Regions from separate parts of the Mucilaginibacter sp. P4_A11 genome, predicted to be linked through region 3. Evidence: riboswitches for the same ligand, from Rfam matches in the RefSeq annotation. Region 3 holds a riboswitch; each other region holds the start of a gene.
The links. Region 3 has a riboswitch for S-adenosylmethionine ahead of AC1DUD_RS10160 (transmembrane 220 family protein). Riboswitches for the same ligand answer to the same signal wherever they lie in the genome.
Positions count from the first base shown of each region.

Region 1: linked by a shared signal. The riboswitch ahead of metH (methionine synthase) and the one ahead of AC1DUD_RS10160 (transmembrane 220 family protein) in region 3 are both predicted to bind S-adenosylmethionine.
Region 2: linked by a shared signal. The riboswitch ahead of AC1DUD_RS17095 (peroxiredoxin family protein) and the one ahead of AC1DUD_RS10160 (transmembrane 220 family protein) in region 3 are both predicted to bind S-adenosylmethionine.
Region 4: linked by a shared signal. The riboswitch ahead of AC1DUD_RS29935 (O-acetylhomoserine aminocarboxypropyltransferase/cysteine synthase family protein) and the one ahead of AC1DUD_RS10160 (transmembrane 220 family protein) in region 3 are both predicted to bind S-adenosylmethionine.

Region 1 covers NZ_JBFUHE010000007.1:232,566-235,738, forward strand. Annotated here, with positions in the region: gene metH (methionine synthase) at 1-1,310, opposite strand, end outside; SAM riboswitch class I at 1,481-1,590, opposite strand; gene AC1DUD_RS15960 (Bax inhibitor-1/YccA family protein) at 1,724-2,455, opposite strand; gene AC1DUD_RS15965 (hypothetical protein) at 2,642-3,173, opposite strand, start outside.
Region 2 covers NZ_JBFUHE010000008.1:142,253-145,425, forward strand. Annotated here, with positions in the region: SAM riboswitch class I at 897-1,009, shown strand; gene AC1DUD_RS17095 (peroxiredoxin family protein) at 1,233-2,552, shown strand; gene AC1DUD_RS17100 (peroxiredoxin family protein) at 2,579-3,173, shown strand, end outside.
Region 3 covers NZ_JBFUHE010000004.1:232,154-235,326, reverse strand. Annotated here, with positions in the region: gene AC1DUD_RS10165 (transglutaminase-like domain-containing protein) at 1-437, shown strand, start outside; gene AC1DUD_RS10160 (transmembrane 220 family protein) at 661-1,083, opposite strand; SAM riboswitch class I at 1,385-1,499, opposite strand; gene AC1DUD_RS10155 (SDR family NAD(P)-dependent oxidoreductase) at 1,728-2,489, shown strand; gene AC1DUD_RS10150 (DUF72 domain-containing protein) at 2,628-3,173, shown strand, end outside.
Region 4 covers NZ_JBFUHE010000026.1:6,452-9,624, forward strand. Annotated here, with positions in the region: gene AC1DUD_RS29930 (homoserine O-acetyltransferase family protein) at 1-350, opposite strand, end outside; gene AC1DUD_RS29935 (O-acetylhomoserine aminocarboxypropyltransferase/cysteine synthase family protein) at 441-1,760, opposite strand; SAM riboswitch class I at 2,008-2,118, opposite strand; gene AC1DUD_RS29940 (hypothetical protein) at 2,459-3,173, shown strand, end outside.

The DNA of each region.
Region 1 (3,173 bases), on a different contig from region 3:
ATGATAGGCAACTTGGCGATATCGGGTTCGGAGGCTACAAGGTTCAGGAATTTCACCATCACCGCTTCCGAATCGATCATGCCCTCATCCATGTTAATATCGATAACCTGCGCACCGCCCTCTACCTGCTGCAAGGCAACAGATAAGGCTGCTTCATAATCTTCGGCAAGAATAAGTTTAGAGAACTTTGGCGAGCCTGTAATATTGGTACGCTCACCCACGTTCACAAAAATACTTTTGGGTTTTATGGTAACGGATTCCAGGCCGCTCAGGCGCATATCCGGTTCAATTTCCGGGATAAGCCTGGGTGGATATTTGGCAGCTTTATCAGCAATGCATTTAATGTGTTCGGGTGTGGTACCGCAGCAACCACCAACAATGTTAACCAGCCCGGCTTTGATAAAATCATCAACCTGGTGAGCGGTTTCATGCGGGGTTTCATCGTACTGACCAAACTCGTTGGGTAAACCGGCGTTTGGATAGGCGGATATAAATACGCCTGCTTTTTCGGAAAGCTCGGCAAGGTGAGGGCGCATTTCCCTGGCACCCAAAGCACAGTTTAAACCTACCGAAAGCAGGTTAGCGTGGCTTATCGAATTCCAGAAAGCTTCAACCGTTTGCCCCGAAAGGGTACGGCCCGAAGCATCGGTAATAGTACCAGAGATCATGATGCCACCGCTATCGCGAAAAGCAGGAAAATCCTTACCTGCAGCTTTACATTCCAGCTCATAGCGTTTTATGGCGAAAAGTGCAGCCTTGGCATTCAGGGTATCAAAAATGGTTTCAACCAATAATAAATGTGAACCGCCATCAACCAAACCACGCACTTGGTCGTAATAAGCATCGGCCAGGTCATCAAAAGTAACGGCACGGTATCCCGGATCGTTTACATCCGGCGATAGGGAAGCCGTTCGGTTTGTTGGGCCTACGGCACCGGCTACAAAGCGCGGCTTGGCAGGATTGCGTAGAGTATACTCATCAGCTACTTCACGGGCAATGCGAGCGCCCTCGTAGCTTAGTTCATAAGCCAGCTCTTCCAGGTGATAATCGGCGAGGGAGATTACCTGCGTACTGAACGTGTTGGTTTCAATGATATCTGCCCCGGCTTCTAGGTATTCGGCGTGGATAGCCTTGATAATATCAGGACGTGTGATATTGAGCAGGTCATTATTGCCCTGCAGGTCGCTATGATGATCGCGAAAACGCTCTCCCCGAAAATCCTTTTCGGTAAGCTGGTACCGTTGTATCATGGTACCCATTGCCCCATCAATCACCAGGATGCGTTTCTGTAATTCTTTTCTAATGTCCATTTTTTGATTTCACCGATTTTTTATTTGATGATTTCACTGATTGGTTTGATTTTAAAGATTATTATGATCTACTGACGTATTAAGCAAATAGCTGGTCAGTCGTATCAAATCAGTGCAATCACAAATAAATAAAAAGCTTATCTCGAAAAGTCGGGTGTTATCATGACTTTCGCTTATCTGTCCCAGTGCCGTTTGGCTGCTGAGTAGAATGTAGCACCTTGTGAAGCACAGGTTGCTAAGACATCGCAGGGTCTAATCCCTCCGTCTTTCTCCATAAGCACTGCAAAGTTGCGCAATAAAGTTATCATTTGCAAGTGTATAACGTTTACGATATATCATAGCTAAGCCACATTGTTAAACAAAAAAAGCCGCCCTTTTTGAAGGCAGCTTTTTGATCGAATTTCTTAATGAGATTATCTTCTTCTGCCGAATAAACGGAGGATCATCAGGAAAAGATTGATAAAATCAAGATACAATGTTAAACCGCCTAAAAGGGCCATTTTGCTTGTTGATGATGTGCCGTATTCAAGACCTGCGCCTATGCGCTTAAGTTTCTGAACATCATAAGCAGTTAAACCTACAAATACTGCAATGCCAACATAGCTAATGATATATTCTAACTGGGTGCTATGCATAAACATGTTAAACAGTGAGGCAACGATTATACCAATAAGGCCCATCATCATGATTGATCCAAACTTGGTCAAATCTGTATTGGTGGTATAACCAGCTACAGCCATTATGCCAAAAACAACAGAAGTTGTAATAAATACGCCAAGTACCGAGCTTTCTGTATATACTCTTAGTATATAGCTTAAGCTGATGCCCATAACTGCTGAAAATGCGATGAACAACAATGCTGCTACACCATATGATAAGCGGTTAAAGCCAAATGATATAATAAGTACAAAAGCAAGCGGCGCAAACATAACAATAGTGCCTAAGCCTGTATTGCCGCCTGTAATTGGGTCCCTAAGCATTTCATATAATGCCTGGTTGCCTGAAAATATGAACGCGCATAAGGCTGAAAGCCCCAGGGCAACAAACATCCACACAAATACATTAGCTATGAATTTGCGCGATGCATCTTGTTCATTTAATTGTATTACGTTTTTATAAACGTATTCGGGATCTTTAATTTCCATTTTTTGTTATTAAATAATATACGAATTTATGAATAAAAAGTGAATGTAAGGTGAAGAGATAATACGGCTATCTACATCACGTCATTGCGAGGTACGAAGCAATCCCCAAGAAGCAGAGCGGCTATGCAGATTTCTCTGTACTGTCGGAGATTGCTTCGTACCTCGCAATGACGCGGTGGTTTAACGTTAATTCAGCCTCCTCATTAACTGCTCTTCTACCTTTTTGAAAACCTGTACGGGTTTCAACGCCCGCCAGCCAAGGTTATCGAGCTCGCCGCCGAAGTTGATGTAATAGTCGATGTTGTTGCGTTTAAATTCGTCAATCACGTGGTCGCGGAAGTTGATGCCTGCTATCCAGCCATCTTCTACATCCTGGAACCACTCTTCATAATAACAATCATCGCTTGAGTGAAAGTTGAGTACGTTTTCACCTATCAGGATAAAATGCGTGATGCCATTATCGATCATCAGGTCGAGTAGCTCACGCTTCAACAGCATGATGTCGTTATTAATGGCATCATTCCATTCACCTATCAATTCAATAATAGTGTAGCCTTTGTCATAATCGGCAAAAAGCACTTTAAGATAAAGTGTATTAGAGCCGAATGAATCCCACTGGGGATGCAGCAGGTAATTGTAAACCTGTTTGTCAAATTCAAATTCGCTGTATTCGGTAGCATAGAAAGGCGAAAACTCATCTTCAGATGCTACATAGTCA
Region 2 (3,173 bases), on a different contig from region 3:
AGTCAAGTCTGGTTTTCTATTTTTAACTTAGAACTTACGACTTTAGAAAAAGCGGAATTTATCGATCACAAAATAGTAATATAGTTTAACAGCTCATTAGCCACCAAATTGAACTGTTAGACGGAGCAAAGTGTCGGGGACAACTCCACTTGCTTAAACCTGGTTTACACAAATAAATACCATGAAACCGAAATTGAATTTTATCACTAAAGCCCGCTTACAGAATGGTGGCATCCTTTTCTGTAATTACCATTGTTGTTAATTTGCGCTTTTATCCCGGAAATTGATCCAGAAATAAGATCAACATCCTGGCTGTACTAAGTGCGTTGCTTTGCTATGGTGGTAAAACAGGCGTGTGCTGTACAGACCAGGATGTTGATCGTTTACAAGATAAGAAGAAGTTTGAATTGGATTAAAAACATTTTATGTAGAGACGTGTCACATGTGTCTTCATAAGCAAATCAATATTGACATTCAGGGAAATCGTTTTGAAGTACGAGACTCCGCTGGAGTCCAATATCTCTTTAAATTTTGTCTATAAACACGTGGCCTCTCTGAGGCCGATTGGCACGTCAGCCATATTGCTTTATACTCCGTAGGAGTAACGTGTTTATAGCCTAATGGATATACTTCTCAAGGCTCCGTAGGTGCCTCGTGCTTTAAGATGTAAGAGGCTATTTTTCAATATGGTTTCTACCTGGTGATTCGCTCGTCCTAAAGGAAACGCATGTGATGCGTCTCTACGATAAAAAATAAAATTTAAATGCCTTTAAGGCTTTAATGAGATAAATAGGGTGTAATTAAAAAATATTCTACTAAATCTATAGATTTTATTGTATTTATCATATTTGTTACTATCTTTACAGCATTCTAATTAACCCCACCATTAATTAGTTGATTTATAAAGAATAAGGGAGAGGAAGTCTCGATGATCTTATAGCGACTTTTCATTGTTTGAAATAAGTGCTAAACTTTTTCCGATAGCAATTATGCCGGCGGAATATAAATTAACTAAAAACCATGAACACATTAAAGTATCCGTATTTCTACGTGCAACCGGTAGCCATTAAACGATGTTGTTGTTTGGTTCAGTACACCTTCTGGTTTTAAAAAGCCGGTTTCCTGAAATTTTATTGCCTTTAATTATTGGCCTTAACTGGGCCAGGAAGGATTCTTTGTGCCAAATTTTTAGCACGCTATGTATCAATTAACAACAATTTAAACTTATACAAATGAAAATTACAAACTACTTATCCAAAGCTAAACTGCTCTCAGTTAGTTTTTTACTTGGTGGCGTTGCTGTAGCCTCTGCCAATGATGGCCCTAAGCCCAGATTTATAAAAGAGGGAAAATGGCGCGGCGAATTTACAGTGAGCGAATCAAAAGTTCCGTTCAATTTCGAATTGAAAGGTAAGGATGCCGAGCATGCTACATTTACCCTCATCAATGGCTCCCGTCGAGACGATTTTCATGTAAAATCCATCGGCCAGGATTCGGTATACATTAAAATGAATACCTATGATGCGGCCCTGGTTGCAAAAGTGGAGGATGATGGTTCTTTAACCGGCGAGTACCGCAGTTTGGTACCTGGTTTCAGAGGTAACTCATTGCCTTTTAAAGCCGAATACGGAAAAACCTACCGCTTTGTTGAGCCAGGTAAAGATGTGGCCCCAACCGCCGATCTGAGCGGTAAATGGGAGATCAAAACCTACAGTAAAGAAGCCGTCCCTGCATCTATCGCCTTATTAAAACAAAAAGGGAATAAGCTTACCGGCGTGGTAATGACCGTTGTTGGTGATACCCGCGAACTGGAAGGTACCGTGCAGGGCGATGAATTCGCGCTGAGCGGTTTTACCGGTCCGAGCCCGTTCATCATTAAAGGAAAGATCAATGCTGATGGAACTATCAGCGGTGAAGAAGGCTTTGGTATCTATAAAAACCTGAAGTTTGATGCTGCTAAAAAAGCTGAGGTAGAATTACCCGATCCTTATAAGCTGACATTTTTAAAGGAAGGTTACAAAAAGCTTGATTTTTCGTTCCCCGGGATCGATGGCAAACAGGTATCGCTGAGTGATGATAAATACAAAGGCAAAGTTGTGATCGTTGAGATCATTGGTACCTGGTGCCCTAACTGTACCGATCAAACGGTGTTCCTTTCTCCATGGTTCAATAAAAACCATCAGCGCGGTGTAGAAGCCATTGCTTTAGGCTTTGAGCAAAAAGACAGCCTGGAATACGCCAAATACACTTTGGGTAAGTTAAAGGATAAATATGCTATCAATTACGATATCGCGTTTGGCGGCCTGGCCGATAAAAAACTGGTATCACAAAAATTGCCCGCGCTTAACAAGTTCATCGCGTTCCCTACAACTATTATCATCGACAGAAAAGGTGATGTAAGGGAAATTTACACAGGCTATACCGGTACCGTAACAGGTAAATACCATGAGGATTACGAAAAGAAATTCAACAAGCTGTTAGACGAGCTTATTGCCGAGCCTGCACCGGAAACAGCCGCCGTTGTTGATCAGCCAGCTCACCAGGGTAAGTAACTATTAACTATCTTATAATTTATCGAATGAAAACACTCAATTTAATTACTTCATTCAAATGCCTGACAGCAGGGTTGTTGCTGGCCGGTACCGTGCACGCGGCGGACAAAAATCCACCGGTAAAATTTATCAAGGAAGGTGTGTGGCGGGGTGTGTTCACCGTAGCCGAAACTAAAGTGCCCTTTAATTTCGAGCTGAAAGGCAAAGATGCTGAACATGCTGTATTCACACTGCTGAACGGTACACGCCGCGACAATTTCCATGTAAAGCAGGTGGGCAAAGATTCGGTATTTATTAAAATGAATACCTATGATGCCGCCCTGGTTGCCAAAGTGGAAGAGGACGGAACCTTAAGCGGTGAATACCGCAGCCTGGTACCGGGTTTCAGGGGGAATTCATTACCGTTCACCGCAGAGTACGGCAAAAGCTACCGCTTTATTGAACCCGGCAAGGATGTTGCCCCGACAGCTAATTTAACAGGTAAATGGGAGTTGAAAGTTTATTCAAAAGACCAGGTACCTAACAAAATAGCGGTACTGAAGCAAACCGGCAATAAGCTTACCGGTGTAATTATGCAGGTAACCGGCGACAGCCGCGAACTGGAAGGTACCGTGCAAGGCG
Region 3 (3,173 bases):
TAACCAACTGGATTCATAAAAACGTCCAATACTTAAGCGGCTCAACCAATTCGCAAACATCGGCTTTTGATACGGTGACTGAACAGGCCGGCGTTTGTCGTGATTTCGCGCACCTGGGCATAGCCCTTTGCCGTGCGCTGACTATACCTGCACGTTACTTTACGGGTTATGCCTATCATCTTAAACCAGCCGATTTTCATGCCTGTTTTGAAGCTTATCTTGGGGGCAAATGGGTGCTTTTTGATGCCACGCGACTGGTGCCTTTGAATGGTCTTATCAAAATAGCTACCGGCCATGACGCTGCGGATTCGGCCATAGCCAATATTTTTGGTGATGTCACCTTTACTACTATGCAGGTAAGTTGTGAGCTTGTCGAAGATGGCTTTGCGCCCTTTTATTATGGCGATAGTGAATTTAAGGGATTATCGTACTTGTAAAAGAATGGCAGGCACTGCTGCCTCAAATAAGACAACAATGGAAAAAGTGACATCTCTCGCCGTCATTGCGAGGTACGAAGCAATCCCAAATTATACAGGGCGGACCTGCCAATCGGGGATTATTAATAATTATAATTGTTTTTTATAGGTATTAATGAGCTCCCTTCGGTCGGTTGTCTTCGTACCTCTCAATGACGATTCTTTATTATTTGTAAATGCATTTTTAGCGCTTCTTTGCTAAACTCTTATCGTTTCCCTTTTTTGCCGGTACTTTTTTACGCTGCTTTACCCCATAAACCCAGTTAGCCGCCAGTACCCCCACACAGATCAGTAATCCGAAAAATTCACGTACTTCTTCAACCCAGGGCTTTTCGGCTTTCATGGTTTGTACAAGGCTTTCGGCGTGGTGATATTCAAACCAGTCGATAAGGCCGTTATTATCAAATATCTTATAAATTGCGTAGCCTGTAAAAGTGATAATGCCAACTGCATAACCAATAGGGTAAAACTCCTTTTTAACCGCCAGGTAACAAAACCAGGCACAATACAGGTAAATGGGCATCCAAAGGTAAGGGTCGGGGTCGTTATATTGTAAACCCGCAAAAATGATAAAAAGTACAACCCATACAATGTTGAAGATCTTCATAAGTAAAAAGCAATTGCAATAATTTACACCGGTTTATCTTGCTTAAATGCAGGTTAAGCAATGCTAAATATAGGGATTTAGTTTGCACTTTTTGAAGTGCGAAAATAGTTTTTGTGCAGCTTGATTGCAGCAAAAAGCAGGCTTAGGAAATACAGGATGAAAAACTATTTGGGAAAATTTGATGTCGCGGGCAGATTCGAACTGCCGTTTAGGGTATTGCGGACCCCCACCTATCCTCTCGGTCACGCGACTTGAAAACTATAAAAAATCACTTAATCAGATCGGTTGTGGGGTGTAGATATAATTATCTCTCTCCTGTTTTGCACAGGAGCAGGAATTAGCACCTTTTACATTATGCGGATGTACAGGTTGCTAAGACGTCTTTGGGCCTTTCCCTCAGTCTTTCTTGATAAGTTAAATTAAAAGAACGTTTTGTCGTTGTTGACAGTGCAAATATAAAAACAAATTATATAATTCCTATAGTTTAAGTAGAATTTTTATTTTTTATTCAGATTGCTATTTTCTTCAGTTATGAATCAAGTTCAAAAAACTGAAATGATCACCATTTAATCTGAAGTAGTCACCATAATTTTAGTTGCTAACTATTGCACCTTTGTATTGTTAAAACATTTAAAAACAACACAATGGGAACAAATAAAATAGCACTTGTAACCGGCGGCAGCCGTGGATTAGGTAAAAACGCCGCCCTGCATCTTGCCAAAAAAGGAATCGACGTAATTGTTACTTACCGCAGTAAAAAAGAAGAAGCAGAAGCTGTTGTTGCAGAAATTGAATCGGCAGGGCAGAAGGCTGCTGCTTTGCAACTGGATACGGGTATTGTATCCACCTTTGATGCTTTTATTACCGACCTAAAAGCGACATTGAATGAAAAATGGGGACGTGAAACTTTTGATTTCCTGATCAATAACGCGGGTATTGATGCCGCATCGCCATTTGCAAAAACTACTGAGGAGGATTTTGATAACCTGTTCAATGTGCACTTTAAAGGTGTTTACTTTTTAACCCAGAAAAGTTTACCCGTAATTGCCGATGGCGGCCGCATCATTAATTTTTCGACCGGACTGGCCCGTTTCTCAACACCGGGATACGCTGCCTACGCCTCAATGAAAGGTGCAATTGAAGTATTCACCAAATATTTGGCAAAAGAATTAGGCAGTCGTGGCATAGCTGCGAATGTTGTGGCCCCCGGTATTATCCAAACCGATTTTACCAAAGCCGCATTCGATTCGCATCCGGGTTTAGAAGAAAGGATGTCACAATCCACCGCTTTGGGCAGGGTAGGTCAGCCCGATGATATTGGCGGTGTAGTAGCTTTTCTCTGCACAGAAGATGCCCGCTGGATCAATGCACAGCGTATTGAAGCTTCGGGTGGGATGTTTTTGTAGATTGATTGTCTGAATCAGAATTTACAGGATTGAAGAATTTTCAGAATCAGGTGATTTGTCTGCAATGCATCCTGTTAATTTAAAAATTCGGTAAATTCTGATTCAGACAATTTCCTATCTTTCGCACAAAAAAGCATTATGGAATTTGGTAGAGTAACTGACGAAGAATTATCAAGGGTTGATTTTACCCTGCCGGCCGATCCGCAGATAACTGTTGATACACTTGCCGCCGCTAAAAATGATATGCCACTTCAGGTACATGTTGGCTGTGCCAAATGGGGACGTAAGGAATGGGTCGGTAAGATCTATCCGCCAAAAACCAAAGACGCTAATTTTTTAGACGAGTACGTAAAGCACTTTGATTGTATAGAGCTTAATGCTACCTTTTACCAGGTTTACGGGCCTGATACCATTGCCAAATGGGGAGCCAAAGCAGATAGCAATCCTGGTTTTAAATTTTGCCCCAAATTTTCGCAGAGCATCAGCCATATTCGCAGGTTAAAAAACGCGGAGGATATTACCACTACTTATTATGAAGGTATTTTAGCCTTCGGCGATAAGCTTGGTCCGCTGTTTTTGCAGTTAAGCGATAATTACACGCCGAAGAGTTTCCCGGAGCTTAAGGCATATCTTGAACAATTACCAAAAGATATCCCTGTATTTGTTGAATTGCGCCATAAAGAT
Region 4 (3,173 bases), on a different contig from region 3:
TGATGCGCCTTAATCATATCCCTTGTGGTAAACTGGGGATAGGAGAGATAGTATGGCTGACCGGTAACCGGGTTAATGCTCAGCGGACTGGTAGTACCGTAAGGAGAGCCCAAAATATTGGCGCAAACTATAAAATGCTCTTCAGGATTAATGAAGTAACCTGTACCCACAAGACCTTTCCACCAGTCAAGTACATCGCTGTTGGCTGTAAGCGCATGGCAAACCCAAACAACGTTATTTTTTTCCTTATTTAACCTGCCGTATGTATGAAAGCCTATCTCTAAACCCTCAATCTGCCGGCCCGATTCAAATTCAAAAGTATCAGTGTATTTAAATATCTCTGCGTTCATTCTTTTGTTTGTTATTCCAGGCGCAGCCGGAATTTCCGGCTGCAACCTGTAATAACGTTTACTATATCACTTAAAAAAAACTATACATTGTTAAACTAACTCACCCGCACCTTGCTTAATTTTTGCAAAAGCCTGTTCAAAATCAGCTTTGATATCATCAATATGCTCAATGCCCACTGCAACACGCAATGATGCAGGTTTAACACCGGCTGATAATTGCTCTTCATCAGATAATTGCTGATGCGTTGTTGCCGATGGCTGTATGATCAGTGTTTTTGCATCGCCCACATTGGCTAAATGGCTCACCAGTTTCAGGTTGTTGATGACCTGGCTGGCCTGCGCTTTATCACCTTTGATCTCGAACGACAATACGCCGCCAAAACCATTTTTTAAATATTTTTTAGCAAGATCATGATATGATGATGATTCCAATCCGGGGTAATTCACRCTTGCCACTTGCGGATGCTGCTCAAGCCATTTGGCTAATTGCAGTGCATTATCAACATGGCGTTGTACACGTAATGAAAGGGTTTCCAGTCCCTGGATATTAAGCCACGCATTGAATGGCGATTGCGACGGGCCGAAATCCCGTAAACCTTCTACACGTGCCCGGATAATGAACTGGATATTGCCAAAGGGGCCGCCGATACCGAATACATCGTTAAATACCAATCCGTGATAACCTTCAGATGGCTCAGTGAATTGCGGAAACTTGCCATTGCCCCAGTTATAATTACCGGCATCAATAATAGCACCGCCAATACTGGTACCATGCCCGCCAATCCATTTGGTAGTTGATTCCACAACCACATTAGCACCATGCTCAATAGGGCGGAAGAGGTAACCGCCTGCTCCAAAAGTATTATCAACAATTAATGGCAGATCGTGCCTTTTGGCAACTTCGCTTACTTTTTCAAAATCGGCAATGGTAAAACCTGGGTTGCCGATAGTTTCCAGGAAAATAGCTTTTGTTTTATCGTCAATAAGTGCTTCGATATTGGCTGCGGTATCGTCTTTAGCAAAGCGTACATCGATACCCAAACGTTTAAAGGCTACTTTAAACTGATTATAAGTACCACCATACAGAAAAGGAGAAGTAACAAAATTATCGCCCACCTGCAGGATGTTATTTAAAGCAATAAATTGTGACGCCTGTCCCGATGCCGTTGCCAGCGCCGCTACGCCACCCTCTAAAGCTGCAATGCGTTTTTCAAACACATCGGTAGTAGGGTTCATGATGCGGGTATAAATATTGCCAAATTCTTTCAGCGCAAACAGGTTTGCACCATGTTCGGCACTGTTAAATACGTATGAAGTAGTTTGATAAAGCGGCACTGCACGTGAACCTGTTGTTGGATCAACTTCCTGGCCGGCATGTAATTGTAAGGTTTCAAATTTTAAGGCAGACATAGTTTGATTTTTTTAATGTGTTTAATTTAGATTTTTGAATGTTAGATGGATTTTGACAAGCCGGTTTGAATTAACCGGTTTAACAGCACGCGCATTTTCAATGAAATGAAAGCAGGGGCGTGCTAAGCATCAACAGCAGCAACACATACAAATACAGCTAATAGGGGAGCTAATATATTGTACGTTACCGTTTGAGGTGTAAAAAGTGTTGCGTTGCGTAAATTTAATTAAACTTTTCATGGTTAAAAATTTATATTCCCCGGTGTTATTTGCCGGGACAGGAATTGGCACCTTCTTCAACACTGAAGGGTTGCCAGCGGGTCATGGAGCCTGATCTCTCGCCGCTTCTTTATAAATCAAAACCCGAACTATGTGCGGAGGATTGATCGACTATGGTATCGCTACCAAATAATGTTCCAAATATAAGGCCTTATATGGTAATGTACCAAATTTTATTTCAAAAGGCTTGTAACTAATGCGAATGAAAACTTTTATACCTTAGCAGATATCTTTAATACCTATTCCTTATGCTGGAAAATACGCTTCAATAATCATTTATAATTATTGTAGTCCTATCCGTTTTTTTTACAAATGTTTTTTCTCAAACAAATGATTCAACATCTTTCAAAAAAATCATCGTAAATAATATTTGCCTCTGTCAAACCACAATTGCTGATTTAAAGAAATCTGACCCCGGTTTGAAAGCTACAATAGTTGAAGAAATGGATCTAACGGCAAATTGCGTTGGAGATGATTCAAGATATATAGCAGACGAGGGATATTCGACCCCCAAATATCCGGGAATGATATTTCAGCAAGATCAAAAATCTGATCTAATTAGCAAAATCAGGTTAACAAAAGAATTTGCGGGGAAATTGCCCGACGGGAAAATGATTGATCTTAGTAAATTGGTGCTTAAAGATCTGTTCAAACTATATCCTGCATTTAAAGAGCAATGGAATACCAGAGGTTGTTCCGATTATTGGAATTTTTCCAATGATACTATTTCATTTTATGTTAAGATAGATAGCACTAAAAAGCCATTATTCCCTATAGATGAAGCATATTACATGGAAAAACCCGTGGAAGGTGCAGATTTGATACTATCCTGTCATGGAGTGATGAAAGAAGACACCCATGAGTATGTAACTGGCGAAACTGAAAATAACGAACCAGTATATTTTATCGATAGTGTACGAGTAAGGGGGGATGATTTAAACAAACTTAACTCTAATGATGTTGCAACTGTTTCTGTTTACAAAGATGCAAGTGCAATAATAAAGTACGGCCGTGAAGCAAAATATGGATTGATCTATGTAGAAACCAAAAAATTTGATATCCATCGTTATCAAACGTATTTCAAATCAAAATCTTCGGGTTATGCTAAGCTTATTTCTAATCCGGCTAACATTT